DNA from 3 places in the Streptomyces sp. NPDC088810 genome. Region 1 is predicted to be linked to each of the others. Evidence: riboswitches for the same ligand, from Rfam matches in the RefSeq annotation. Region 1 holds a riboswitch; each other region holds the start of a gene.
What was found. A riboswitch is a leader RNA that binds a small molecule or an ion and turns the genes downstream of it on or off. The one in region 1 is predicted to bind thiamine pyrophosphate.
Positions count from the first base shown of each region.

Region 2: another riboswitch for thiamine pyrophosphate. It lies ahead of thiO (glycine oxidase ThiO); the one in region 1 lies ahead of thiC (phosphomethylpyrimidine synthase ThiC).
Region 3: another riboswitch for thiamine pyrophosphate. It lies ahead of ACIP4Y_RS30260 (thiamine ABC transporter substrate binding subunit); the one in region 1 lies ahead of thiC (phosphomethylpyrimidine synthase ThiC).

Region 1 covers NZ_JBIVJQ010000007.1:197,089-206,700, reverse strand. The annotation lists gene ACIP4Y_RS23250 (LacI family DNA-binding transcriptional regulator) at 251-1,363, shown strand; gene ACIP4Y_RS23245 (metallophosphoesterase) at 1,681-2,763, shown strand; gene ACIP4Y_RS23240 (hypothetical protein) at 2,946-3,809, shown strand; gene thiC (phosphomethylpyrimidine synthase ThiC) at 3,910-5,694, opposite strand; TPP riboswitch at 5,687-5,864, opposite strand; gene ACIP4Y_RS23230 (YibE/F family protein) at 5,945-7,366, shown strand; gene ACIP4Y_RS23225 (SsgA family sporulation/cell division regulator) at 7,500-7,937, opposite strand; gene ACIP4Y_RS23220 (IclR family transcriptional regulator C-terminal domain-containing protein) at 8,037-8,750, opposite strand; gene ACIP4Y_RS23215 (DUF5326 family protein) at 9,190-9,402, opposite strand; gene ACIP4Y_RS23210 (cupin domain-containing protein) at 9,535-9,612, opposite strand, start outside.
Region 2 covers NZ_JBIVJQ010000001.1:1,052,231-1,061,842, forward strand. The annotation lists gene pknB (Stk1 family PASTA domain-containing Ser/Thr kinase) at 1-446, opposite strand, end outside; gene ACIP4Y_RS04825 (thiazole synthase) at 528-1,322, opposite strand; gene thiS (sulfur carrier protein ThiS) at 1,326-1,538, opposite strand; gene thiO (glycine oxidase ThiO) at 1,535-2,704, opposite strand; TPP riboswitch at 2,702-2,813, opposite strand; gene ACIP4Y_RS04840 (hypothetical protein) at 2,867-3,217, shown strand; gene ACIP4Y_RS04845 (NAD(P)/FAD-dependent oxidoreductase) at 3,250-4,482, shown strand; gene ACIP4Y_RS04850 (Rv2175c family DNA-binding protein) at 4,587-4,952, shown strand; gene thiE (thiamine phosphate synthase) at 5,047-5,697, shown strand; gene metF (methylenetetrahydrofolate reductase [NAD(P)H]) at 5,795-6,718, shown strand; gene ACIP4Y_RS04865 (hypothetical protein) at 6,775-7,707, shown strand; gene ACIP4Y_RS04870 (phytoene desaturase family protein) at 7,730-9,238, opposite strand.
Region 3 covers NZ_JBIVJQ010000011.1:188,790-198,401, forward strand. The annotation lists gene ACIP4Y_RS30240 (phosphatidate cytidylyltransferase) at 1-656, shown strand, start outside; gene ACIP4Y_RS30245 (cytochrome P450) at 846-2,105, shown strand; gene ACIP4Y_RS30250 (hypothetical protein) at 2,146-2,334, shown strand; gene rlmN (23S rRNA (adenine(2503)-C(2))-methyltransferase RlmN) at 2,408-3,514, shown strand; TPP riboswitch at 3,552-3,660, shown strand; gene ACIP4Y_RS30260 (thiamine ABC transporter substrate binding subunit) at 3,742-4,815, shown strand; gene ACIP4Y_RS30265 (ABC transporter permease) at 4,860-6,461, shown strand; gene ACIP4Y_RS30270 (ABC transporter ATP-binding protein) at 6,462-7,481, shown strand; gene ACIP4Y_RS30275 (maleylpyruvate isomerase family mycothiol-dependent enzyme) at 7,505-8,302, shown strand; gene ACIP4Y_RS30280 (LAETG motif-containing sortase-dependent surface protein) at 8,359-9,051, opposite strand; gene ACIP4Y_RS30285 (VOC family protein) at 9,250-9,612, opposite strand, start outside.

The sequences.
Region 1 (9,612 bases):
TACATATATCTATGCGCCGGTGGCTTGCGCCGTGGCGCGCGTCCCTCGTGAAGGTGAGTTGAGACCTCTTCGAGACATCGGGCACTTGGCAGGCCCATCCGCGTCGACAAGTAACGTCCTACTACTGGATCGCTCAACTTCCTTGATTTCTAAGGCAGTTGGCCGCCTTTGACCATGCAGAAACGTGCCTGTCAACGCGTGCATATGCGTCCGCACTACACCACCACATGAGCCCTACTATCGGCTCGCCATGACAGCAGCAGGGAAGCACCAGGTGAGCCGCGCGGAAACCTCACGTCGAGGCAGTCGGCCGGGCCGGGCGGGCATCAGAGACGTCGCCGCCGCCGCCGGGGTCTCCATCACGACCGTGTCCGACGCCCTCAACGGCAAGGGCCGGCTCCCGGATGCCACCCGGCGCCATGTCCGCGAGGTAGCCGACCGGCTGGGGTACCGACCCTCGGCCGCCGCCCGCACTCTCCGTACCGGCAAGTCGGGTCTGATCGGCCTGACCGTGACGACGTACGGGGATGAACCTTTCACCTTCACGGAGTTCGCGTACTTCGCCGAGATGGCCCGGGCCGCCACCTCGGCCGCGCTCGCCCGCGGCTACGCCCTCGTCATCCTGCCCGCGACCTCCCGCCACGACGTCTGGTCCAACGTCGCCCTGGACGGCACGGTCGTCATCGACCCCTCCGACCAGGACCCGGTGGTCAGCGAACTCGTCCGGCAGGGCCTGCCGGTCGTCTCCGACGGCCGCCCGGCCGGCTCGCTCCCCGTCACCGCCTGGGTCGACAACGACCACGAGGCCGCCGTCCTCGGCATCCTCGACCACCTCGCCGACGCCGGCGCCCGCCGCATCGGCCTGCTCACGGGCACCACGACGGACACCTACACCCACCTGTCGACCACCGCCTACCTGCGCTGGTGCGAACGCGTCGGCCAGGATCCGGTCTACGAGGCCTACCCGGCGCACGACCCGTGCGCGGGCGCCGTCGCCGCCGACCGGCTGCTCGCCCGCCCCGACCGGCCCGACGCGGTCTACGGCCTGTTCGACCCCAACGGCACCGACCTGCTCGCCGCCGCCCGCCGCTACGGTCTCCGCGTCCCGGACGACCTGCTGCTGGTCTGCTGCAGCGAGTCCACCGTGTACGCCAGCACCGAGCCGCCCATCAGCACGCTCTCGCTGAAACCGCGCCGTATCGGCACGGCCGTCGTCCAGCTCCTCATCGACGCCATCGAGGGCGTCGAGTCCGACCAGCCGGTCGAGCAGGTGATACCGACCGAACTGATCGTGCGCACCTCGTCCCAGCGGCGGCCTCCGCGCACGACGGTCAGTCCGCCGCGGACGCCGGACGACACGTAGCGCCGCCTGCCGCACCGGCCGGCTCGGGGCCCGGCCGGTGCGGACCGACCGGTGCGGCGCGGGGAGGCGCACCCGGCCGGTCGGGGACGGACAGGCCTCGAAAGCGCCCGGTCGACACTCCGATAGGCCGACAGCCGGTCGAACATCTGCCCAAACGGGGCGAAAGCCGCGGTGAACCGGAGTCTTGTTCCGATTCACCACCCCTGGGTCATCACACGGCGCGACGCGCATTCCTATGATGGGCCCACGACACCGCGGACCGCTGCGACCAGGCAGTCCGAAGCGGTGCAGATGCGGCGCGATGGTGGAGGGGTCTGATGACTCAGGGGGCCGGTCAGGGACCCGAGGCGGAGCGGACGGCGACGCTGCGCGACTTCCGGGTACCCGCGTACGTCCATGAGACCGGTCCGTACGTCCGCAGCATCCACCCCGGCGACGTCGTCCCGCCCGCCGAGGAGGCGTACCCCGAGGGCTACACGCCCACCCAGCGCGACCTGCCCGTCATCAACCGCGGCGACACCGTCCAGGTGCGCGTCGAGCCCACCCCCGCCGCCGCCCCGGCGCCGCAGCCCGCGTCCGGCCCCGGGCCGCTGTACGTCGTCGGTGACGTCCACGGCTACCTGGACGAGCTGGTGGCCGCTCTGCAGGAGCAGGGGCTGATCGACGCCTCGGGCCAGTGGTGCGCCGGCACCACCCGCCTGTGGTTCCTCGGCGACTTCACCGACCGCGGCCCGGACGGCATCGGCGTCATCGACCTGGTCATGCGGCTGTCCGCCGAGGCCGCGGCCGCGGGCGGCTACTGCAAGGCCCTGATGGGCAACCACGAGCTGCTGCTGCTCGGCGCCAAACGGTTCGGCGACACCCCCGTCAACTCCGGCGCGGGCACCGCCACCTTCCAGGCGGCCTGGCTGCTCAACGGCGGCCAGAAGACCGACATGGACCGCCTCCAGGACCACCACCTGCAGTGGATGGCCCGCCTCGACGCCGTCGAGGAGGTCGACGGCTATCTGCTGCTCCACTCCGACACCACCGCCTACCTCGACTACGGCGACTCCATCGAGGCGGTCAACGACACCGTCCGCGAGACGCTGACCCGCAACGACGCCGACGAGGTCTGGGACCTGTTCCGCAAGTTCACCAAGCGCTTCTCCTTCCGCGACGAGGGTGGCGCCGACGCCGTGCGCTCCCTCCTCGATACGTACGGCGGCACCCGGGTCGTTCACGGGCACAGCCCCATTCCCTACCTCCTCGGCGAGGTCGGCTCCGAGGACGGCGAGGAGAGCAGCGGCCCGGTCGTCGAGGGACCGCACATCTACGCCGACGGGCTGGCCATCGCCATGGACGGCGGCGTGACCATGGCCGGAAAGCTGCTGGTCCAACAACTGCCGCTGGACAGCTGACCGTTTGGCGGGCAGGCGTTCCCCCGGCTGCCCGCCGGCCGGCAGGAACGCAATTTCCGGCAATCCCCTGTCAACGCGCGCCGTCACGGCTCTACCATCGGCTTATCCGTCGCAGGCTCCCCTCCGTTTCTGCCCGACGGCTCGCCGGCGTGCGAGCCCCAAGCCCTACGGAGCATCGGGGGATGCACATGAACAGCGTTCCGCAGCACCTGCAGAGCGAGGACCGCCAGGAATTCGAGCGGCTCCTCGATGAGGCGCTGCGCTCCGCACCGCACCGGCCGGAACTGGCCGCCGTCGGCGAACGGCTCAACCTCGAACAACTGCGCACCATGGCACTCAGCGCCTCCGCCCTGATCACGGCAGCCGCGGCGGCCGAGTACCAGCACTACGTCGAACTCCGCGACGAACTGCGCCACCCGGCGCTGTCCGTCCCGCCCACCGTCGGGAACTCCGGTACGACGGGCCCTGATTCGGCCGCAGCGGGCCTCGCCACCTCCCTCGGGGAAGCCGCCGAGAGCACCGGTGCGGGCGCCATCGCGGTCGTCGCCGTCCTGGCTCCCGTCCTCTCCGGAACCGCCGCGGTGATCTTCCTGCTCGTCGGCTACATCCTGAAGATGCTGGACCCCGGGCACACCCTCGCCCGCACCCTGCTCACCACCGGCTGGGTGTTCGGCGCCATCACCGCGGCGGCGATCCTCGTCGCCGCCGTCGGACTGCTGCTCACCGCCCTGCGCAACAGCACCCCGGCTGACGAGCACGCCCGGGACGCGGCCCACGAGGAGCTGGCCAGGGCCCGGGAGGCGTGGCGGGACGCCCTGCTGGAGCGCGGCATCCTGCCCTTCCTCCGGGAGGCGCTCGCCGAGCCCGGCACGACCACCGTGTCCCACCCGGCCCCGCCCGCACCGACCGGCCGCATACCGCGCCTGGGTTACGACCGCCCCGGCTTCAGCAGCCCCGACGACGGCACCGGCTCCGGCCGCCCCAGCTTCACCAGCCCCGACTACACGAGCCCGGACTTCGGCGGCCCCGAACACCAGCCCGAGTGACCCGGCCCCCGAGCCGAGGGGGAACCGGCGCCCCGCGGAGTCCGCGCCTCGCGCGCTGCCTTACGGCGGCTCGGAGACGCAGACCCCTGGGGCCTGCCGCTCAGTCCGCGATCGGCAGGTACACGCGGTTCCCCGCCTCGGCGAACTCCTTCGACTTCTGGGCCATGCCCTCCTCGATCTCGGCCCGACTGCCCCCGTGCTCACGGCGGATGTCCTGCGAGATCTTCATGCTGCAGAACTTCGGCCCGCACATGGAGCAGAAGTGGGCCGTCTTGGCGGGCTCGGCCGGCAGGGTCTCGTCGTGGAACTCCCGTGCCGTGTCCGGGTCCAGGGCGAGGTTGAACTGGTCCTCCCACCGGAACTCGAAGCGGGCGTCGGACAGTGCGTCGTCCCACTCCTGCGCACCGGCGTGCCCCTTGGCGAGATCCGCCGCGTGTGCGGCGATCTTGTAGGTGATGACGCCGGTCTTGACGTCGTCCCGGTTGGGCAGGCCCAGGTGCTCCTTGGGCGTGACGTAGCAGAGCATTGCCGTGCCCCACCAGGCGATCATCGCGGCACCGATGCCAGAGGTGATGTGGTCGTACGCCGGCGCGACGTCCGTGGTCAGCGGACCGAGCGTATAGAACGGAGCTTCATCGCAGATCTCCTGCTGAAGGTCGATGTTCTCCTTGATCTTGTGCATCGGGACGTGTCCCGGGCCCTCGATCATCGTCTGTACATGGAAACGCTTGGCGATCCGGTTGAGTTCCCCGAGCGTCCGCAACTCCGCGAACTGCGCCTCGTCGTTGGCGTCCGCGATCGACCCCGGCCGCAGGCCGTCGCCCAGCGAGTACGTGACGTCGTAGGCGGCGAGGATTTCGCACAGCTCCTCGAAGTTCTCGTACAGGAACGATTCCTTGTGGTGCGCCAGGCACCACGCGGCCATGATCGAGCCGCCGCGCGAGACGATGCCGGTCTTGCGGTTGGCGGTGAGCGGGACGTAAGCCAGCCGGACACCCGCGTGGACGGTCATGTAGTCCACGCCTTGCTCGGCCTGCTCGATGACGGTGTCCTTGTAGATCTCCCAGGTCAGTTCCTCGGCCCTGCCGTCGACCTTCTCCAGGGCCTGGTAGAGCGGCACCGTGCCGATGGGGACGGGGGAGTTGCGCAGGACCCACTCGCGGGTGGTGTGGATGTTGCGGCCGGTGGACAGGTCCATGACCGTGTCGGCGCCCCACCGGGTCGCCCAGGTCATCTTCTCGACCTCCTCCTCGATGGAGGACGTCACCGCGGAGTTGCCGATGTTGGCGTTCACCTTCACCAGGAACCGCTTGCCGATGATCATCGGCTCGATCTCCGGGTGGTTGACGTTGGCCGGCAGCACCGCCCGGCCCGCCGCGATCTCTTCGCGGACCACCTCGGGCGAGACGTTCTCCCGGATGGCCACGTACTCCATCTCGGGCGTGATCTCGCCCCGGCGCGCGTACGCGAGCTGTGTCACCGCCTGGCCGTCGCGGCCCCGGCGCGGCTGGCGCGGACGTCCCGGGAAGACCGCGTCCAGGTTGCGCAGCCCGCCACGCGGTGAGGTGTGCTTGATCCCGTCGTCCTCGGGACGGACCGGACGGCCCGCGTACTCCTCGGTGTCTCCGCGGCCGATGATCCAGTTCTCCCGCAGCGGCGGCAGGCCCCGGCGGACGTCCGTGTCGACGAGCGGATCGGTGTACGGCCCCGAGGTGTCGTACAGCGTGACCGACTGCCCGTTGGTGAGATGCACCTGACGGACCGGCACGCGCAGGTCGGGGCGCGAGCCCTCGACGTACGCCTTGTGCCAGCCGATGGGCTTCCCGGCCTCCTGCGACTTCTCGTCCTGAACGGAGGCAGGCGTGCGTGCGTCCTTGTTGGTCATGAGACCTACTCCCTACGCCGGCATTACCCGGTAACAGGTTCGGCGGTCGACGCAGCGGTGTCCGTCTGCCGAGGCTTCCTGTGGAACATCGGTTGTTCCACGTGAAACATCGCGTGTACGGAGGTCAGCGCCCTCTCAGCCCGGTGCTCCGAGCTCCCGCGTGTGCAAAGGTGGCTCCACGCTAGCGTCATGTGTGGCGCGGTGAACAGTGGGCCCCCACCGTTCTTGCGATGATCGGGCGGTGACCAGGATGGAGCAGTACCCCAATCAGCCGCCCGAGCCGCACCACCGGGACGGCTCGGGCCAGGGCCTCGCCGGCAGTCACGGAGCCCGGGAGGGCAGCCGTGATGACGCCCCTGGGCACGGTCACGCGCACGGCCACAGTCACAGCCACGGACCCGCCGCCCCCGTGTCCCAGCATCTGCGCAAGGTCATCGCGGCGATCCTGGTCCCCTTCACGGCGGCGGTCCTGGTCGGTCTCGTGGTGCTCTGGCCCGGAGCGGCCCCGTCCCACAAGCGCACGGGTGTCGGTTTCGACCGGCAGACCCAGCAGGCCACGGTCACCCGGGTCCTCGAGGTGAGCTGCAAGTCGGTGAACGCCTCCGGTGGCACCCCGACCGGCGACACGTCCACCGCCGAGGGCACGTCCGCGCAGCAACAGGCCGGCGGCACCTGCAAGAAGGCGACCGTCCAAGTCGACACCGGCAAGGACAAGGGCCGTACGTTCACCGAGATCGTGCAGCCGGACCAGACACGGCAGCTGCATCAGGGCGAGAAGGTCGTGGTCGCCTACGAGCCCTCGGCTCCCAGGGAGCTGCAGTACTCGGTGACCGATGTGGACCGCAAGTTCCCCATGGCGCTGCTCGCGGGCATCTTCGCAGTGGCCGTCGTCGTGGTGGGCCGGCTGCGCGGTGTCATGGCCCTGGTCGCCCTGGCCATGAGCTTCCTGGTGCTGACGCTGTTCATCCTGCCGGCGATCCTGGAGGGGGCGAACCCGCTGGTGGTGGCCGTGGTGGGGGCCAGCGCCATCATGCTGATCGCCCTGTACCTGTGCCACGGCCTGTCGGCGCGTACGTCGGTGGCCGTGCTCGGCACGCTGATCTCGCTCTCGCTGATCGGCGTGCTCGGCTCGCTCTTCATCGGCTGGGCGGCGCTGACCGGCAACACGGACGACAACACCGGTTTGATCCACGGCCTGTATCCGTCGATCGACATGAGCGGTCTGCTGCTGGCCGGTGTCATCATCGGTTCGCTCGGCGTCCTGGACGACGTGACGGTGACACAGACCTCGGCCGTCTGGGAGCTGCACGAGGCCAACCCGTCGATGGGCTGGCGCGGCCTGTACCGGGCGGGCATCCGGATCGGCCGCGACCACATCGCGTCCGTGGTCAACACCCTCGTCCTCGCCTACGCCGGTGCGGCCCTGCCGTTGCTGCTGCTGTTCTCGATCGCGCAGAGCAGCGTCGGGACCGTGGCCAACAGTGAGCTGGTGGCGGAGGAGATCGTGCGCACGCTGGTGGGCTCGATCGGGCTGGTCGCCTCGGTCCCGGTCACCACCGCGCTGGCCGCCCTCGTCGTGTCGGCCGACCGGTCCGCCCCGCCCGTCGCGGCAGCCGCCGGGGCGCAGCCCGCGCCGGCACGCGGCGGCCGGGGCCGACGCCGGAAGCGGTGAGCACGGAGGCCCGGAAACGGCGTACGGCACGTGGCGGGCTCCCCGCAGTGCCGCCGGGCGAGCCCGCTGCAGAAGCGTTCCTGCACGGTTCCGTGCGGCACCGCCAAGCGCCCGCCGCCCGTGCCGTAACGCTTCAGCCGGCGCTCTGCTCCTCGGCCAGGATGCGGTCCAGGGCCTCGTCGAGATGAGCGTCGAAGTCGGCCAGAGCACCCTCCTGGCCGAGCGGGACGAGCTTGTCCGTGCGGTCGAGGAAGGCCACGAGCGGTGGCGTCGACGAGCGGAAGAGGGCCTGGTCGCCGCCGACCTGAAGACGGATCAGCACCTCACCCAGCACCTCGGTATCGGTGGGGGCGATGTGCACATCCCCCTCCCCGCACGGACGGCCGACCCCGTCGATCAGCAGCTCCCGCCCGAAGGCCCAGGTCACCGGGGCATCACCGGGCAGATGAAAAGTGAGCCGCACGGCATAGGGATCACTGGTCTCGTAGCGCAACTCCACTGGGATGCGGAAGGAGAGCTCCTCCGACACGAGAAAGCTCATCATGACTTCTGCCTGTACGGACTCACGCATCGCCTACCCCGTCATATGACATCGACTGGCCGGGATTGATCCCTCTGACCGTGGTCAAATCTTGCTGAACGTACACAAGAGATCACAAGGAGTGAGTTTTCAGATACTGATAGAGAGGGTGAGCGCTCCCAGATGCCGCCCGATCTCCGCCTGAAGCCGGTGGGCCGCGGGCAGCAGCCGGTCGGCCTGGTGGGCGGGCAGGGAGATGGCCATGGTGGCCGCGGTGGCACCGACCGTGATCGGGACCGCCGCGCAGACCGTCCCGACGGCGTACTCCTGACGCTCGACCACCGGTCCCATGCGACGCGTCCGGGCCAGCCGCCGTAGCAGCGCGTCGTTGTCCCGCACGGTGTACGGCGTGACGGGCTGCACGGGATACCGGGCGAGATGGTCGCGCCGCGCGTCCTCGTCCAACTGGGAGAGCAGGCACTGGCCGATGGCGTGGGCGTGGCCGGTCTCCCGGAAGTCCGCCCACTCCTCGACCGCGGGCGCCTGACGGGAGGCGGAGACGCACATGACCTCGATCTCGCCGTCCCGGTACATCGCGTAGTACATCGGTACACCGATGGAATCGCGCCAGTGCGCGAGCGTGTCCGCCACCGTGCTGCGACGTTTCTGCTGCGCTCCGCTGCGGCCCAGCCGCTCCGCCGCGTCACCGAGGAAGAACAGCCCCTTCTCACGGCGCAGATAGCCCTCGTGCACCAGGGTGCGCAGCAGGTGGTACGTCGTGGGCAACGCGAGGCCGGTCTCGCGGGCGAGTTGTTTGGCGGGGGCGCCGTACGCGTGGGCGGCGACGGTCTCCAGCAGGCGCATGGCGCGCTGGACGGATCCGATGAGCGTGGCCGGGGGCGCGGCGGCCGTCGGGGGGTCCGGCCGGCCGGCGCAGGGCGGTGGTCCGGAGCGGTCCGCCGGCTGCGGGGCGCCGCCGGAGATGTCCGCCGCGTGGGGCTGGCCGGGGACGGCCACGGGGGCCGGCCGCGGGACGGGGGACGCGCAGGAGCGCGGTGGAGCGGGGGGTGCGTGGGGTTCTGCCGGTGCGGTGTCAACCGTGGCCAAGGGTCACTCCCATAGCGCGAGGGGGGCAGCCCGTGCAGACAAGCACGGAGGGGGTCTGCGCCACCCACGGAGCGGGACCCCGTGGGGAGTTCCGGACTTTAACCGCCCGCCACCGCGCGCAGACGGCTCCCCGGGGAAACTTCCCTCCCCAGAGGGAACCGGTACTCCCGTTCAGGGTGACCGGCTCCCGCGAGACTCACCAGTCGCTGCGGGACGCGGAGCCGGCCATGAACTTGCGCACGACGTAGATCAGTCCGCCGACCAGGGCGACGAAAACCAGCGCCTTGAACAGCAGGCCGATGACGAATCCGACCACGCTCGCTATCAGGCCGCCGAACACGACCAGGGCGATGACCGGCACCGCGACCCACTTCACCCACCACGGCAGTCCCGCGAAGATCTCTCGCATCGCCCTCGTCCTTTGCGTCTCGTTCGTGTCGATGTTCCGCATTCGATGCTAGGGCCGCAGAGGGCCGTTGCGGGGGCCTCGCATCCCTTGCCGTCCCCTGACCTGTCCCCTAGGGAACCCTGAGCTGCGGCCTCACGCCTCCGGCGGAGAGAACACCACGAGCACCCTGAGGTCCTCGCTGATGTGGTGGAACTTGTGGGCGACTCCGGC
Region 2 (9,612 bases), on a different contig from region 1:
ATCAGCACGTTCTCCGGCTTCATGTCCCGGTGCACGAACCCGGCCCGGTGCGCGGCACCGAGCGCGGCGAGCACCGGCTCCAGGATGTCCAGCGCGGCCCGCGGCTGCACCGCGCCCCGCTCGCGCAGCACGTCCCGCAGGGTGCAGCCGGCGATGTACTCCATCGCCAGGTAGACGTACGACCCGTCGGTCCCCTGGTCGAAGACCTGCACCACGTTGGGGTGGTCGAGCCGGGCGACGGACTTCGCCTCCCGGATGAACCGCTCGACGAACGTCCCGTCGGCCGCGAGTGTCGGGTGCATCACCTTCAACGCGAGCACGCGGTCCAGGCGGGTGTCCAGGGCCCGGTACACCGTGGCCATCCCGCCGGCCGCGACGCGCGCGTCGACGCGGTACCGGCCGTCGAGCAACTGCCCGACGAGGGGGTCCTGAAGGGTCGTATCCACGCGAGGGAGTCTACGAGGGAGCACCGACGGTTCCCGCGCGGAGACCGCTTTCCCACCGGCACTGCAGCCGACCTGTGACGGTCAGAACGCGGGACGCTCGGGGTCCAGGACGGCCAGGCCCTCCGCAGGAGACGACGCCGCAGCGAGATACCTCCGGGGAATCCGCCCGGCCAGCCGAGCCAGCCGCCCCCCTTCCACCGCGTGCTTCATCGCCGCAGCCATGACCTCCGGCTCCTGGGCCCGCGTCACCGCAGAGGCCAGCATCACCCCCGCACACCCCAGCTCCATCGCCAACGCCACGTCGGACGCCGTACCGGCCCCCGCATCCAGAATCACCGGCACGCGCGCGTGCTCCACGATCAGCTGGAAGTTGTGCGGGTTACGGATACCGAGGCCGGACCCGATCGGCGAGCCGAGCGGCATGACCGCCGCGCACCCCACGTCCTCCAGCTTCCGCGCGAGCACGGGGTCGTCGTTCGTGTACGGCAGCACCGTGAACCCGTCGTCGACCAGTGTCTCCGCCGCCTCCAGCAGCTCCACCGGATCCGGCAGCAGCGTCCGCTCGTCGGCGATGACCTCCAGCTTCACCAGGTCCGTACCGAGTGCCTCCCGGGCCAGCCGGGCGGTCAGCACGGCCTCACCGGCGGTGAAGCAGCCCGCCGTGTTCGGCAGTACCCGGATGCCGAGCTTCTCCAGCACCGACAGCACCGAGCCGTGCACGGAGGGGTCCACCCGGCGCATCGCGACCGTGGTCAGCTCCGTGCCGGAGGCGACCAGCGCCCGCTCCAGCACCTCGAGACTGGGCGCCCCGCCCGTGCCCATGATCAGCCGGGAGGACAGGGCCAGGTCACCGAGGACGAGGGAATCGTCGGCCATGGCTCAGCCCCCCTGCACGGCGGTGAGGACCTCGACCCGGTCGCCGTCGGCGAGGGCGGTGGCCGCCCACTGCGCGCGCGGGACGACGGTCTCGTTGACGGCGGCGGCCACCCCGCGCGGCGCCGCGGTGAGGGTCCGGACGAGGGCGTCGAGAGCGGTGCCCGGGGCGATCTCCCGGCGCTCCCCGTTGACGGAAATCAGGACCGGGCTGTTCATGCGGTCTGCTCCAGCTTCTCCGTGAGCGCGGTGCCGAAGCGCTGCGGGGCGAACGGACGGGCTTCCTCCGGCAGTTCACCGGCGACCAGGGTGTGCGCCAGCACGTCCCCGGTGACCGGCGTGAGCAGCACCCCGTTGCGGTGGTGCCCGGTGGCCAGCAGCAGCCCGGCCAGCCCGGAGGGGCCGAGCAGCGGCGCGTTGTCGGGGGAGCCGGGGCGCAGTCCGGCCCGGGTCTCGGTGAGCGGCAGTTCGGTGATGCCGGGCACCAGCTCATGGGCGTCGCGCAGCAGCTCGTACACGCCCCCGGCCGTGACCGTGGTGTCCCAGCCCAGCTCCTCGCTGGTGGCGCCGACGACCAGTTCGCCGTTCTCCCGGGGCACCAGGTAGACGTGGCTGCCGCGCACCACGGCCCGGACGGTCCGGCTCAGGAACGGCGCGTACCGGCGCGGCACGGTCAGCCGCAGCACCTGCCCCTTGACCGGCCGCACCGGCGGCAGCAGCTCGTCCGGCACGCCGGCGAGCCGCCCGCTCAGGCTGCCCGCCGCGAGCACCACCTGGTCCGCGCGCAGTGCGCTGCCGTCCGCCGTGGTGACCCCGGCGGCCCGGTCCCGCACCACGTCCAGCCGCTCCGCCCATGCGCGGTGGAACACCACACCGGCCCGCTCGCACGCGGCCGCCAGGGCCGCCGCCAGCCGGCGCGGGTCGATCTGGTGGTCGGCGTCCACCCGCAGCCCGCCGCGCACCCCCGGCGCCAGCATCGGTTCCAGACGCCGGCAGTCCCGCCCGGACAGCCACTCCGAAGCGAGCCCCGAGCGCTGCTGGAGTTCGTGCAGTTCCCGCAGGTGGGCGCGGTCGTCGGCGTCCAGCGCGACGGCGAGGGTGCCGCAGCGGCGGTAACCGAGGTCGTGGCCCGTCAGTTCGGTCAGCTCGGCCGCGAAGCCGGGGTAGCGGCGGGCCGATTCCAGGTTCAGGGCGAGCAGGGTCTCCTCGCCGTAGTGCAGTTCGGTGACCGCGGCCAGCATGCCGGCCGCGACCTGCGCGGCCCCGCCGCCGGGCTCGGGGTCCACCACGGCCGTGGCGAGCCCGCGCTGCGCCGCGCGCCAGGCCGTGACCAGGCCGATGATTCCGCCCCCGATGACGAGGACGTCGGACGTACGTGACGACATGGGCGTCCAGCCCCTCCCTTCGCCGGCATGACCCGGATCAGGTTCGTACGGTCGGAGGCCGCCAGCCTCCCTCTCAGCCCGGTGCGTCCGGGCTCCCGCGAGTGCTTGTACGGTGGCCACCCTAGCCCGCAGCCCTCCTCACCCGTAAGGGAGCCCCGTTCCATGGCCCGGTCGCTCGACGGACTGGTCCTCGCCCCCGTGGCGGACCAAGATCCAGGTCAGGTGGGTACCCGAACCCGGTTCACGTACCACGAGGAGGACGGCGGGATCTGGGCCGACTACGCGGGCGGCGACGTCGTACGCGGCCATCTGGTGGGCACCCGTGAGGGGGACCGGCTGGACTTCCGGTACGTGCAGCTGAGGACCGACGGGACGACCGCCTCCGGGCACTGCGTGTCCACGGTCGTCGAGCTGCCGGACGGGCGGGTGCGGCTGGAGGAGACCTGGGAGTGGGAGTCCCGGCCGGGCTCCGGCACGAGCGTTGTGGAACAGCTCACCGGGCAGGCCCCCTGACTGACAGATCGTCAATTGTCTATGGTGATCGGGTGAGCGAGCAGACAGCGGAAGAGGGCACGGCGGCGGGGCGGCGCGTGGTCGTCGTCGGCGCGGGCATGGCCGGGGTGCAGACCGCGGTCGCCCTGCGCGAGCAGGGCTTCCGGGGCAGTGTGACCGTCATCGGCGCCGAGCCGCACCAGCCGTACGACCGGCCGCCGCTGTCGAAGGCGGTCCTGCTCGGCAAGGCCGAGGGCTCCGCCTTCGAGGTGGACTTCGAGTCCCTCGGGGTCGAGCTGCGGCTCGGCTGCGAGGTGCTGGGCCTGCGCCCCGCCGAGCACGAGCTGGACACCGAGGCGGGCCCGGTGCCGTACGACGTCCTGGTCCTCGCCACCGGCGCCGAACCGATCCGGCTGCCCGGCGCCGAGGGCGTGCCCGGCGTGCATCTGCTGCGCACCCTGGACGACGCCGAACGGCTGCGGCCCGTCCTCGCCCGCCAGCACGACATCGTGGTCGTGGGCGCCGGCTGGATCGGCGCCGAGTTCGCCACCGCCGCCCGCGAGGCCGGCTGCGCGGTGACCGTCGTGGAGGCCGCCGAGCACCCGCTCGCCGGCGCCCTGCCCGCCGAGGTCGCCGCGCCCATGGCCGCCTGGTACGCCGACGCGGGCGCGGACCTGCGCACCCGCGCGCGCGTGGAGCGCGTCGAGCCCGGCGAGGTAGTGCTCTCCGACGGCACCCGGCTGCCCGCGGGCGCCGTCGTCGTCGGCATCGGCGCCCGCCCCGCCACCGCCTGGCTGGCCGGCTCCGGCATCGAGCTGGGCCCGCACGGCGAGGTCCTCACCGACAACCGCCTGCGCGCTTCCGTGCCGGACGTGTACGCCGTCGGGGACTGTGCCTCCTTCCCGTCGGCCCGCTACGGCGAACGGCTCCTCGTCCACCACTGGGACAACGCCCTGCAGGGCCCGCGCACGGTCGCCGCGAACATCCTCGGGGAGACCCCGGCCGTCTACGATCCGGTGCCGTACTTCTGGTCGGAGCAGTTCGGCCGGTTCGTGCAGTACGCCGGCCACCACGCCGGGGCCGACCTCCTGGTGTGGCGGGGTGACCCGGCGGGCCCGTCCTGGACGGTGTGCTGGCTGCACGAGGGCCGCCTGGTGGCCCTGCTGGCGGTGGGCCGCCCCCGGGATCTGGCCCAGGGCCGCCGGCTGATCGAGGCGGGCCGGACCATGGACCCCGCCGCCTTGTCCGACCCGGCCCGCCCTCTGAAGGACGCCACGGCTGACTGAGCGCCCGGAAGGGGCGCGGGGAACTGCGCGAGCACCCACGACGGACCCGCAGACGGCCGATGACAGATCGCGGCCGGTCCGGCGAAGCGCCTACGCTTGTCCCCGTGACCGAGATTGACGCAAAAATTGATGCTCTCGTCCCCGCCTGGCTCACTCTCCCCGACATCGCCGACATGCTCGGCGTCGAGGTGACGCGCGTCCGGCAGCTGGTCAAGGAGGGCCAGCTCATCGCCGTGCGCCGTGGTGAGAACAAGGCGCTGCACGTCCCCGCCGCCTTCATCGACGGGGACAAGGTCGTCAAGGGCCTGGCCGGGACCCTGACGCTCCTGCGGGACGACGGCTTCACGGTCGAAGAGATGATCGAGTGGCTCTTCACCCCCGACCCGACCCTGCCCGGCACCCCCGCGCAGGCCCTGAGCGAGAATCGCGGCACGGAGGTGAAGCGCCGCGCCCAGGCGCTCGCCGTCTGAGCCGACCCGCAGCAGGAGGTGGCGTGCGGGCCGGACACCCGTACGCCACCGCCCCGCACCACAGCGGACACCGACACCACGGGGGGACCCACGCATGTCCGACACCGCCCGCGCCGCGCTCGCCGACGCCCGCCTGTACCTCTGCACGGACGCCCGCAAGCGCCAGGGGGACCTGCCCGAGTTCCTGGACGCGGTCCTGGCCGGCGGTGTCGACATCGTGCAGCTGCGCGACAAGGGGATGGAGGCCGCCGAGGAGCTGGAGCACCTCGAGGTCTTCGCCGAGGCCTGCGCCCGCCACGGCAAGCTGCTCGCGGTCAACGACCGGGCGGACGTCGCCCACGCCGCCCGCGCCGCGGTGCTCCACCTCGGCCAGGGCGACCTGCCGGTCCCCGCGGCCCGCGCCGTCCTCGGCGACGACATCCTCATAGGCCGCTCCACGCACGCCGAGTCCGAGGCCGCCGCGGCCGCCGTCCAGGAGGGTGTGGACTACTTCTGCACCGGCCCATGCTGGCCCACCCCCACCAAGCCCGGCCGGCACGCCCCCGGCCTGGACCTGGTCCGCTACACGGCGGGCCTCGGCACCGACCGCCCCTGGTTCGCCATCGGCGGCATCGACCTCGGCACCCTGGACCAGGTGCTGGACGCGGGTGCCCGCCGGGTGGTCGTGGTCCGCGCGATCACCGAGGCGGACGACCCGGGCGCGGCGGCGGCGGAGCTCGCGAAGCGGCTGCGGGACGCCCGCTAGCGCCGGTTCTGTCCACCCACTGGACAGGAAGGCGACAAATCGGGCAAATTACCGACGTCCGGTTGGGGGACCGCCTACCCCTGGCTAACCTGCCGGTATGGCCCTCGGAACCGCATCCACCAGGACTGATCGCGCACGCACCGTGCGCGACATGCTCGCCGCCGGCAAGACGACGTACTCGTTCGAGTTCTCGGCGCCGAAGACCCCCAAGGGCGAGCGGAACCTGTGGAGCGCGCTCCGGCGGGTCGAGGCGGTCGCCCCCGACTTCGTCTCCGTGACCTACGGTGCCGGCGGCTCCACCCGCGCGGGCACGGTCAAGGAGACCGAGCAGATCGTCGCCGACACCACGCTCACCCCGGTCGCCCACCTCACCGCGGTCGACCACTCCATCGCCGAGCTGCGCAACATCATCGGCCAGTACGCGGACGCCGGCATCCGCAACATGCTCGCCGTGCGCGGCGACCCGCCCGGCGACCCGATGGGCGAGTGGGTGCCGCACCCGCGGGGACTGACCTACGCCGCCGAACTCGTCCGGCTCATCAAGGAGTCGGGCGACTTCTGCGTGGGCGTCGCCGCCTTCCCGGAGATGCACCCGCGCTCCGCGGACTGGGACACCGACGTCGCCCACTTCGTGGACAAGTGCCGTGCGGGCGCCGACTACGCCATCACACAGATGTTCTTCCAGCCGGAGTCGTATCTGCGGCTGCGCGACCGTGTGGTGGCCGCGGGCTGTGACACCCCGGTGATCCCGGAGGTTCTGCCGGTCACCAGCGTGAAGATGCTGGAACGGTTGCCGAAGCTCAGCAACGCCCACTTCCCGGACGCCCTCAAAGAGCGGATCCTCACAGCGAAGGACGATCCGGCGGCGGTACGCTCCATCGGTATCGAGTTCGCCACGGAGTTCTGCGCTCGGCTGCTGGCCGAGGGAGTGCCCGGACTGCACTTCATCACGCTCAACAACTCCACGGCGACCCTGGAAATCTACGAGAACCTGGGCCTGCACCACCCCCCGCAGGCCTAGACCGGCCGCACCGCGATACGACACACTGCGTAGCGGTCACTGGGAGAGGGGCGTACATGGGCTGGACGGTCCTCTACATCGCGTTCGGCGGCGTCGCGCTGTGGTTGCTGGGCGAGGTGCTGCTGCAGTACAAGGCGCGGCTGCGCTGGCGCCTCCTCGCCTTCGCCGGCTTCCTCGGCGTCGTGCTGGGCGTGCTGATGCCGTCCGTGATCGTGATCGGGCTGGGCGCGATCGCCTTCGCCGTCGGCCAGACCTACGTCACGCTGTCGTTCCGCCGCGGCTTCGCCTCCGGCTGGGCGGTCAAGCGGCCCGAAGCCGGGGCCGGCGGCGGCAGCAAGCGCCGCCGCGGCCGGGCGGACCGGACCGGGGCGGACCGGCAGGACGCGGCCGAGTCCGCCGCGACCGCCGACGGCCAGGCTCACGACCAGGGCGGATACGGCTCCGGCCGGACGCACGGCGACTACGACGACGACTACGACCGCGACGACGTCTTCACCCCGGCCGCCTCCCGCACGGCCGAGCCCACCGCCGCCGAGACCACCGCCGTCTACGAGCCGCAGCCCCTCCCCGACGACACCGGCACCTACGGCGTCTACGGCGACCCCGCCCACGCGAACCCCGCCCCCGCGGGCACCGCTCAGCAGAACTACGCCTACGACTACTCCGGCTACGGGCAGCAGGACTACGGCTACGACACCGCGGGCCAGCAGAGCTACGCCAACTATTCCGACCCGTACATCGGCAACCAGGCCTACGGCTCCTACGACCAGGGATACGGCCAGCAGTACGGGCAGCAGCAGGGGTACGCCCAGGACCCGTACGCCACGGGCGGTTACGGCGAGACCCCGGCCGGCGGGGTGTGGGTGCCACAGCAGCGCACCGACGAGACCTACGGCGGCGAACTCCCGCAGGAGCAGCCGTACCCGCACACCACGGGCGGCCAGCAGCCGCAGCCCGGGGTCGGGTACGACGAGCAGTACCGCTTCTGAGGACCCGCGCGGCGCGAGCCCGTCACTGCGAGCCGCGGAACTCCGGCCCCTCCACGATCAGTCCGGCCACCAGCGCACCCGACATGCCGGCGTGCGGAAGGCCGCCGCCGGGGTGCGCCCAGCCGCCGACCGCGAACAGGCCCGGCACCGCCGTGGTGTTGGCCGGGTGCAGCACACCCTCCGGCCCGGCCAGCGCGGGCGGCGGAACGGCACCGCCCGTGGCGCCCGTCTCCCGCTCGGTGTCCAGCGGGGTGCGGATCTCCCGCCACAGCACCCGCTCGCGCAGCCCCGGTACGGCACGCTCGGCGGCGGCCACCAGCCGGTCGGCGAATGCATCGGCGGCCCCCGGCGCGGCCCAGTCGTACTCCGCGGCGGACGGCACGGTCGCCGTCAGCACCACGGACTCGTGCTCCGCGTCGGGGCGCAGGGCCGGGTCGTCCGGCCGGTCCACGACGACCTGCGGCAGGTCGGGCAGCACCCCGTGCCGGAACAGGTCCAGGTCCCCGTCGGCGTCGGCCGCGTGCACCACCGTGCGGTGCACCGCGCCGGACTCCCGCGCCCCGCGCAGCGCCAGGCACACGACCACCCGGCCCGGGTAGCGGTCCTCGGGGTCCGGGGGCACGTCCCCCGCGCCGTACAGCTCCCGGTCCGGGAGCAGGCCGCCCAGCCGCCACGGGCCCGCGCCGACGACGAAGTCCGCCTCGGCCACCGTCCGGTCGGCCAGCTCCACCCCGGCCGCCCGGCCGTCCTTCTCCAGGACCCGGACCACTTCGGCACCGAAGACGAACTCCACCCGGCGCTTCAGGCACCGCTCGTACACCGCGCGCGCCAGCTCCCGGACTCCGCCGCGCACGTACCAGGTGCCGAAGGCGTGCTCCATGTACGGCAGCACGGCCGCGCTCGCCGGAGCGATGCCGGGGTCGACGCCGTACGCGAGCGCGTACCCCTCCAGCAGCTGGATCAGCCGGGGGTCGCGCAGCTCCCGTGTGCCGATCTCGAACAGCTTGACCACACGGTGGGTGCGCAGCAGCCGCTTGTACCGGGTGCCCGGATACGGTTCCTTGTCGACCAGCACCTCCCAGTTGGGCCACAGCGGCTCCTCCAGCAGCGGCCGGCGGGTGCGGTCCCAGGCCTCGCGGGCGCGCACCAGGAAGTCGCCCCAGCGCTCGCCCGCCCCCGCGCCCAACGCCTCGTCCAGCGCCGCGACCACGCCCGCGCGGGAGGCGTTCGGCAGCGACACCTCCGTGCCGTCCGCGAAGACGTGCCGCGACGAGGGGTCGACCTGGACCAGCTCGACGCAGTCCTCCAGCGGCTCCTTGCCGGTCTTGAGGAACAGATCGCGGTACACGGCGGGCAGCGTCAGCAGTCCCGGGCCCGTGTCGAAGCGGAATCCCTCCCGCTCGAACCGGCGCACCGCACCGCCGTACGTCTCCGTGCGCTCGTACACCACCACCCGGTGGCCCGCGACGGCCAGCCGGGCGGCAGCCGCCATCGCGCCCATCCCGGCGCCGATCACCGCAATCCGTGCCATGCCTGCGACTTTATCGACCGCCGCCGACAACGCGGCCGCCGGGCGGCCCGGGCGCGTGGGCACGGGCGCGGACGGCTGAGTACACGTACTCAGACCGCGAGATGAGTACGCGCGCGGATGGGGCGCGGGCCGCCGGAACGAGAGAGTGGAGGCACGGCAGGGGGCGTGGCCCGGCACCGCCGACACGGGGCGGCGGAACGGCGCCCGCCCGCCGGCCGCTCCTTCCGCCGATCCGTCGGCGGAAGCGAGACACGGGGGCCCTGGGGAGAGACCACCACGGGGGTCCGCACGGGGGAGCCCGTACACGGGGGAGTACGGGAAGGAAGTACGGGGGCAACGGGGGAAACACCGGGAGAACGGGGATCACGGGGGAT
Region 3 (9,612 bases), on a different contig from region 1:
GCAAGGGCATCAAGGCGCCCCTGGTGCCGCTCGCGCTGGGCGGTGCGGCGATGGTCGTCGCCGGCTACGTGCGCGGCGCCGAGGGGGCGTGGGTCGCCATGGCGCTGACGGCCCTGGCCACGCTGGTGTGGCGCATGACGGAACCACCGGAGGGCTACCTCAAGGACGTCACGGCCGGCGTCTTCGCGGCGTTCTACGTGCCCTTCCTGGCCACGTTCGTCGCGCTGATGCTCACCGCCGACGACGGCCCCTGGCGGGTCCTCACCTTCCTGCTGCTGACGGTCGTCAGCGACACCGGTGCCTACGCGGTCGGCTGGCGCTTCGGCAAGCACAAGCTCGCCCCGCGCATCAGCCCCGGCAAGACCCGCGAGGGCCTGCTGGGCGCGGTGCTGTTCGCGATGGTCGCGGGCGCGCTGTGCATGCAGTTCCTCATCGACGACGGCAGCTGGTGGCAGGGCCTGCTGCTGGGCCTCGCGGTCGCGGCCAGCGCCACGCTGGGCGACCTCGGCGAGTCCATGATCAAGCGGGACCTGGGCATCAAGGACATGGGCACCCTGCTCCCCGGGCACGGCGGCATCATGGACCGGCTCGACTCGCTGCTGCCGACGGCTCCGGTGGTGTGGCTGCTCATGGTGGTCTTCGTCGGCTCGGCGTGAGCGGGTACGGCTCCACGCGTACGGCTTGCGGGCCCCCGTCCTGAACGCAGGGCGGGGGCCGTCGTCGTACCCGGAGACCCCCGCACCCGGATGCCGCAGCGTGAATCGGCGGGCGGGACCCGCGCGCGGCAGACTCCCTCACAAGGACGGCGGTTCCGCCGCCCCGGCGACGCAGCAGGGAGTCTGCCCATGCCCCTCGACCCCGCCCCCGCCCCGCTCGACCCCACCCCCGCCCCGCTCGGCCGGGCCGCCGACCCGCCGGTGCGTTTCTGGGCCGTCGAGGACCGGCCCGCGCTCGACCCCGACCCGTTCCTGGACGAGCTGCTGCGGGAGGAGCCGGTCACCCGGATCAGGCTGCCGTACGGCGAGGGGCACGCCTGGCTGGTCACCCGGTACGAGGACGTCCGCTTCGTCACCTCCGACCCGCGCTTCTCCCGGGAGCGGGTCGTCGGCCGCGACGTGACCACCATGCGCCCGGTGCCGGTGGCTTCCCAGACGGCGGGCCTGCAGTACATCGACCCGCCCCGGCACACGCGGCTGCGCCGGGTCGTGGCCCGCGCGTTCACCGGCAGGAGCATGCAGCGGATGCGGCCGCTCGCCGAGCGCCGGGCCGCCGAACTGCTCGACGGGATGCGGCGCACCGGCCCGCCGGCCGACCTCATGGAGCACCTGCACGGCCCCTTCCCGCTCGCCGTGCTCCGCGACTTCCTCGGGGTCGAGGAGAAGGACTGGCACCTCTGGGCGGAGACGGGCGAGGCCCTGCTGTCCGCGGGCGCCGAGGCCGAGGAGCGGGCCCGGGAGGCCGCCCGGGTCACCCGGACCCGGATCACCGAACTGCTCCGGCGCCGCCGGACGGAACCCCGCGATGACCTGGCCGGAGTGCTGGCCCAGGCCGCGGCGACGGGCGAGATCACCGACGACGAGGCCCTCTCGCTCGCCATCGCCGTGCAGGTCAGCGGCGGCCACGCGGTCCGCAACAACAGCGGTTCGATGATGTACGCGCTGCTCACCCACCCCGAGCAGCTGGACCGGCTGCGCCGGGAGCCGGAGCTGCTGCCCCGGGCGGTGGAGGAGCTGTTCCGCTACGTCCCGCACCGCAACGGCGTCGGCATCCCACGGATCGCCACCGAGGACGTCGAGGTCGGCGGCCGGCTGATCCGGGCCGGTGACGTGGTCTACAACGCCTACGTCGCCGCCAACCGCGACCCCGCGGTGTTCCCCGACCCCGACGCCCTGGACTTCGACCGCGAGAGCCCCGCCCATGTGGCCTTCGGCCACGGCCCGCACCACTGCCTGGCCGCCGTCATGGCCCGCATGGAGGCCGAGGTCATGATCGGCTCCGTCCTCACCCGCTTCCCCGGCATCCGGCTGGCCGTGCCCCCCGAGGAGGTCGAGTTCCAGCGCCGGGGCCTGATCCGCGGACCGAGGACCCTGCCCGTGACGTGGTGAGGCGGTTCGTGGCAAGGTACGCGTGAACCAAGGGGGGAACATGATCTTTCTACTGCTCGGCTTCCTGGCCCTCGCCGTCGGCGGATGCGTCTGCGTGGTCTGGGCGGAACGCGGCGGCCCACGCTGGGTCCGCGTCGTCGCGTTCATCACCCGCACGGCGGGCGAGCTGCTGAGCAGCGGGCAGAAGAGCCGAGGCCGCGGGTCGAACACCGCCGACGACGGCGACTAGAGCCGACCCCGCCACAATCCCGGCAGGCCATCCCGACAGGTCACCCGATTGGATCTGCGACACTGGTACAGCCATGCCTAAGCCCGGAGAACTCACATTCGTCGCGCCGCGCGGAGCCAAGAAGCCGCCGCGGCATCTCGCCGACCTCACGCCCGCCGAGCGCAAGGACGCGGTGGCCGGGATCGGTGAGAAGCCGTTCCGTGCCAAGCAGCTCTCGCAGCACTACTTCGCGCGGTACGCGCACGACCCGGAGCAGTGGACCGACATCCCCGCCGGTTCGCGTGCCAAGCTCCAGGAAGCGCTGTTCCCGGAGCTGATGACGGTCGTCCGGCATCTGTCCACCGACGAGGGGACCACGCGCAAGACGCTGTGGCGGCTGTTCGACGGGACGCTGGTCGAGTCCGTGCTGATGCGGTACCCGGACCGGGTCACCATGTGCATCAGCTCGCAGGCGGGGTGCGGGATGAACTGCCCGTTCTGCGCGACCGGGCAGGCGGGTCTGGACCGGAACCTGTCCACCGCCGAGATCGTTCACCAGATCGTCGACGGGATGCGGGCGCTGCGGGACGGGGAAGTGCCCGGCGGTCCCGCGCGGCTGTCGAACATCGTCTTCATGGGCATGGGCGAGCCGCTCGCCAACTACAAGCGGGTCGTCGGTGCGATTCGCGCGCTCACCGATCCCGCTCCGGACGGGCTGGGGCTGTCGCAGCGCGGGATCACGGTGTCCACGGTCGGGCTCGTGCCGGCCATCCACCGGTTCGCCGACGAGGGCTTCAAGTGCCGGCTGGCGATCTCCCTGCACGCCCCCGACGACGAGCTGCGCGACACCCTCGTCCCCGTGAACACGCGGTGGAAGGTGCGCGAGGTGCTGGACGCCGGGTTCGAGTACGTCGAGAAGAGCGGGCGCCGGCTGTCCATCGAGTACGCCCTCATCCGGGACATCAACGACCAGGCGTGGCGCGGTGACCGGCTCGGGCGGCTGCTCAAGGGCAGGCCCGTGCACGTCAATCTCATTCCGCTCAACCCGACGCCGGGGTCCAAGTGGACCGCCTCCCGGCCGGAGGACGAGAAGGCGTTCGTGGAGGCCATCGCGGCCCATGGTGTGCCCGTCACCATCCGGGACACCCGTGGTCAGGAGATCGACGGAGCCTGTGGTCAGCTCGCGGCCACCGAGCGGTAATCTGGCCACGTCCTACAATCTCAGTCCACATATCTTCATATTCCGACAGGGGAGCGCCACAGCGCTGAGAGTGCGGCGGACAGGGCCGCAGACCCTCTGAACCTCGCCCAGGTCATTCTGGGTAGGAAGTTCGGTCATCACTCAAGCTGTTGCGCCCTGCCCGGGCCTCCCTCGCGGAGCCCGGGCAGGGCCGCGTCTCTTCCTGGCCAACCCCAGGAGGACATCCAGTGCACAACAAGACCCTCGTGGCCGTGGCGGTCGGGCTCGGCCTGATCACGCTGTCCGCGTGCGGCTCGACGGACACCGAGAGCGGCACCGACTCCAAGACCGTCACCCTGGTCAGCCACAACTCGTGGTCCGTCTCGAAGAACGTCCTCAAGGACTTCGAGAAGCAGTCCGGGTACAAGGTCAGGGTCCTCGAGGACGGCGACGCCGGGCAGGCCGTCAACAAGGCGATCCTGACCAAGGACAACCCGCAGGGCGACGTCTTCTTCGGTGTCGACAACACCCTGCTCTCCCGCGCCCTCGACAACGGTCTCTTCCAGCCGTACACCGCCAAGGGCCTGGACAAGGTCGGCGCCGCCTACCAGCTCGACAAGGACAAGCACCGGGTCACGCCCGTCGACCACGGCGACATCTGTGTCAACTACGACAAGGCGTACTTCAGCGAGCACAAGCTGACTCCGCCGCAGTCCTTCGCCGACCTGGCCAAGCCGCAGTACAGGAACCTCCTCGTCACGGAGAACGCCGCCACCTCCTCGCCCGGCCTCGGCTTCCTGCTCGGCAGCGCCGCGCAGTTCGGCGACCAGGGCTGGCAGGACTACTGGAAGAAGCTCAAGGCCAACGGCGTGAAGGTCGTCGACGGCTGGGACCAGGCCTACTACCAGGAGTTCTCGGGATCGTCGCAGGGGAAGAAGGCCGGCGGCGACCGGCCGCTCGTCGTGTCGTACGCCTCCTCGCCGCCCGCCGAGGTGATCTACGCCAAGAAGCGGCCCGACACCGCCCCGACCGGCGTGGCGACCGGCACCTGCTTCCGGCAGATCGAGTTCGCCGGGCTGCTGAGCAACGCGAAGAACCCCAAGGGCGCCAAGGCCTTCATCGACTTCCTGGTCTCCAAGGAGTTCCAGGAGGACATGCCGCTGAACATGTTCGTCTACCCGGTGCTGCAGGGCGCCAAGGTCCCCGCCGAGTTCACCGAGTACGGGCCGGCCGCCAAGGACCCCGAGACCATGGCTCCCGGCACGATCGCCGCCAACCGTGATCAGTGGGTCAAGTCGTGGACCTCGCTCGTACTGAAGTAGCGACCCGCAGGCGTCGCAGGGGGAACGCGGCGCGGCTCGGCCTCATGGCCCTGCCCGTCGCGTTCTTCGCCCTGTTCTTCGCCTGGCCCGTCGCCGCGATCGTGGCGCGCGGCCTGAAGGCCGACGGCACCTGGCGGTTCGGGCGGATCGCGGACGTCGTCACCCAGCCGGACATCCGGCACGTGCTGTGGTTCACCACCTGGCAGGCGCTCGCCTCCACCGCGCTCACCCTGCTGCTGGCACTGCCCGCCGCCTACGTCCTCGCCCGCCTGGACTTCCCCGGCAAGCAGCTGCTGCGGGCCGTCGTCACCGTCCCGTTCGTGTTGCCGACCGTCGTCGCCGGCAGCGCCTTCCTGGCGCTGGTCGGCCGCCACGGTCTGCTCGACCAGCTGTGGGGGGTACGGCTGGACACCACGGTCTGGGCGATCCTGCTGGCCCACGTCTTCTTCAACTACGCGGTCGTCGTCCGCACGGTCGGCGGGCTGTGGGCCCAGCTCGACCCCCGGCAGGAGGAGGCCGCCCGGATGCTGGGCGCCTCCCCGCTGACGGCCTGGCGGAAGGTCACCCTGCCCGCGCTCGCGCCCGCCGTGGCCGCCGCCGCCCTGATGGTCTTCCTGTTCACCTTCACCTCCTTCGGCGTGGTGCAAATCCTCGGCGGCCCCACCTTCTCCACCGTTGAAGTGGAGATCTACCGGCAGACGTCCGACGTCTTCGACCTGTCCACGGCCGCCGTCCTCACCCTGGTCCAGTTCGCGGCCGTCGGCGCGATCCTCGCCGTGCACGCCTGGACGGTACGGCGCCGGGAGACCGCCCTCCGGCTCGTGGACCCCGGCACGACCGTCCGGCGCCCGCGCGGCGCCGGCCAGTGGGCGCTGCTCGCCGGCGTCCTCGCCACCATCGCCCTGCTGCTGGTCCTGCCGCTCGCCGTCCTCGTCCGCCGCTCCCTCGACGCGCCCGGCCTCGGCTACTACCGGGCGCTGACCGAAGCCGGCGGCGGTACGTTCCTGGTGGCGCCCGTGCACGCGGTGTGGACCTCGCTGGAGTACGCCGTCGCCGCCACCGCCATCGCCGTGGTGATCGGAGCTCTCGCCGCCGCCGCGCTGGCCCGCCGGGACGCCGGCCGGCTGGTGCGGGGCTTCGACGCGCTGCTGATGCTGCCGCTCGGGGTGTCCGCCGTGACCGTCGGCTTCGGCTTCCTCATCGCGCTCGACAAGCCGCCGCTGGACCTGCGTCAGTCCTGGATCCTGGTGCCGCTCGCGCAGGCGCTGGTGGGCGCCCCCTTCGTCGTACGGACCATGCTGCCGGTGCTGCGCGCGGTGGACGTACGGCTCCGGGAGGCGGCGGCCGTGCTGGGGGCCTCGCCCTGGCGGGTGTGGCGGGAGGTCGACCTGCCGCTGGTGCGGCGGGCGCTGCTGGTCGCGGCCGGGTTCGCGTTCGCCGTGTCGCTGGGCGAGTTCGGGGCGACCGTGTTCATCGCCCGCCCCGACAACCCCACGCTCCCGGTCGCCGTGGCCCGGCTGCTGAGCCGCCCCGGTGACCTCAACTACGGCCAGGCGATGGCCCTTTCGACGATTCTGATGGTGGTGTGCGCCGTCGCGCTGCTGATCCTGGAGCGGCTGCGCACCGACCGGACGGGGGAGTTCTAGATGCTGCTGAGCCTGGATGCCGCGACCGTGCGCTTCGGCGGGCGGGCGGTGCTCGACACCGTCGGCCTGGAGGTCGCCGAGCACGAGGTGGTGTGCGTCCTCGGGCCCAGCGGCAGCGGGAAGTCGACCCTGCTGCGAGTGGTGGCGGGGCTGCAACCCCTGCATTCCGGGCGGGTGTTGCTGGACGGCCGGGACCAGGCCGGCGTACCCGCGCACCGGCGCGGGGTCGGGCTGATGTTCCAGGACCACCAGCTGTTCCCGCAGCGGGACGTCGGCGCGAACGTGGCGTTCGGGCTGCGCATGCACGGCGTCGCCAAGGGCGAACGGGACGCCGAGGTCGGCCAGTTGCTGGAGCTGGTCGGGCTGCCGGGGGCCGCCCGGCGGGCCGTGGCCTCCCTGTCCGGCGGTGAGCAGCAGCGGGTGGCCCTCGCCCGGGCGCTCGCGCCCCGGCCCCGGCTGCTCATGCTGGACGAGCCGCTCGGCCAGCTCGACCGCTCGCTGCGGGAGCGGCTGGTGGTCGAACTGCGCGAGCTGTTCGACCGGTTGGGCACCACCGTGCTCGCCGTGACGCACGACCAGGGCGAGGCGTTCGCGCTGGCCGACCGGGTGGTGGTGATGCGGGACGGGCGGATCGCGCAGACCGGGACGCCGCTCGAGGTGTGGCAGCGGCCCGCCGACGCGTTCGTGGCCCGCTTCCTCGGTTTCCAGAACGTGGTCCCGGCGACCGTCGCCGGTACGGCCGCCGACAGCCCGTGGGGCAAGCTGCCGGTGCCGGACGGCTCCGCGCAGGGCAGCCGCACGGTCCTCGTCCGGCCGGCCGGGGTCCGGCTGGTGCCGGCCGACCAGGGCCTGGCCTGCACCGTGACCGCCCGCACCTTCAAGGGCACCCATGTGGCCGTCCACCTCCAGCCGGCGGACGGCCCGCGGCTGGAGGCGGCCTGCGCGCTGCGGGACGCGCCCGAGCCCGGCGCCTCGGTCGGCGTGGAGTTCGACGAGGCCGAAACCCTCGTGCTGGACTGATCCACCGACCGTAGGGTGAGGTCATGCCTGTGCTCGCACATGACCGCTACTGTGACGAAATCGCCCATCAGGTCGACCGGTTGAGAGCCGTGGTGACCTCCGGCGCCGATCTGTCCGCGACCGTGCCGACCTGCCCGGACTGGTCGCTGGAGGACCTCGTACGGCACATGGGGGGCGCCCTGCGCTGGGTGGACGCCCTGGTGCGCACCCGGGCGCAGGAGAACATCCCGGAGGAGCAGGTGCCGCTGGGCGGCGGGCCGCGGGAGCGCGGTGACGCGGCGGCCCTGGACAAGTGGCTCGCGCAGAGCGGTGAGCTGGTCGTCGGCGCGCTGCGCGAGGCCGGTCCCGACGCGCGGGTGTGGGCGTGGGCCGGGACGCCGAACTCCGGCTTCTGGGCCCGCCGTATGGCCCACGAGATCACCGTGCACCGGGCCGACGCCACGCTCGCCGCCGGGCTGCCCTACGAGGTGGCGCCGGACATCGCCGCCGACGCGCTGGACGAGTGGCTGCAGATCGTCGAGTGGGTGCAGCGGAACATGCCGCGGGACCCGGCGAAGGACCTGCGCCGGCCGGGCTCCCGTATCCATCTGCACGCCACCGACGCAGGCCCGGAGCTGAACGCCGAGTGGCTGGTCGAGCTGGGCGCGGACGGGGTGAGCTGGCGGCGCGGGCACGAGAAGGCCACGGTCGCCCTGCGCGGCCCGCTCACCTCGGTGCTGCTCGCCTTCTACCGTCGGCTGCCGCTGGACGCGTCCGGTCTCGAAGTGCTCGGCGAGCGGGAGTTGCTGGAGTTCTGGCTGGAGCGGGCCACCTTCGGCTGACGCAACCGGCCCGCCCCCTGGGGACATCGGGGCGGGCCGGGGTACGGCGGTGCGGGTCAGCCGTGGCGGCTCGCGCCGCGCCGGCGCATGCCGAACCAGACCGCGCCACCGCCGACGGCGACCAGGGCCGCCGCGATGCCGGCGATCAGGCCGGTGTTGGAGTTGGCACCGGTCTCGGCGAGGTTGGAGTCACCGGCGGCCGGGGACGGCGCGTTCTCGGAGGTGCCGGCCGGGGCGGAGCTGGATGCGGAGGCCGACGGGGCCGGGGACGCGGGCTGCGCCGGGGCGGACTTGGACGGGGACGAGGAGGGGGTCGGCGACGTGCTGGCCGTCGGCTTCGCGCTCTCGCTCTCCTCCTTCTTGCAGGCGGTGGACGGGGTCACCAGGTCGGGCTTGATGTCCCGGTCGACGTTGGCGGCCTTGATGTGGACCCGGTAGGTGGCGCTCGGCTTCCAGTCCTCGGGGAAGGTGACCTCGACGCCCTCCTTCGCCCCCTTGACCGGCTGCTCGCCGACCTTCGTCTCGACACCGCCGTCCCCCTGGAGGAAGACGCTGACGGTGCCTTCGGCGGCGGAGGGGTCGGTGTCGGTGACGACGATGACACCCTTGTCGCCGTCGCACCTGGCTTCGGCGGAGAAGTCCTTGATGTTGCATGCGAGGGCGGAGCCGGACAGGCCCAGCACCAGCGCCGCCGACCCGGAGGCGACACTCAGCACGCGCACGGAACGGCGTACGCTACGGCGAGTCATGGACAACGTTTGTCCTTTACAGAGAGCAATTGCGGGGGGTGGTGGGGGATTTGGGGCGACGGATGAGGCGACGCCCCAGGATCCCCGGGAGGCTCACAGGTTTATAAGCGTCTCGTAAGCAGTGTCAACGCGTCCACCGTCAACGGCTGTTGACTTTGCCGTCTTATTAACCACCCCGACGTTTGACCGCCTTGCGCGTCAGCCCTGGACGGCCGCCGGGTCCATCCACACGACCTCCCAGGTGTGGCCGTCGAGGTCGTCGAAGGCCCGGCCGTACATGAAGCCGTGGTCCTGGGTCCGGCCGCTCGCCGTGCCGCCGGCCGCGACCGCCCTGTCGACCAGCTCGTCCACCTTCTCGCGGCTCTCGGCGCTCAGACAGATCAGCACCTCGCTGGTCGTCGTCGCGTCGGCGATCTCCTTCTTGGTGAAGGTCGCGTAGAACGGCTTGGTCAGCAGCATCGCGACGATGGTGTCGCTGATCACCACCGACGCCGCGTCGTCGTTGCTGAACCGGGGGTTGATCGAGTAGCCGAGTTCGGTGAAGAACTTCTTCGAGGCGTC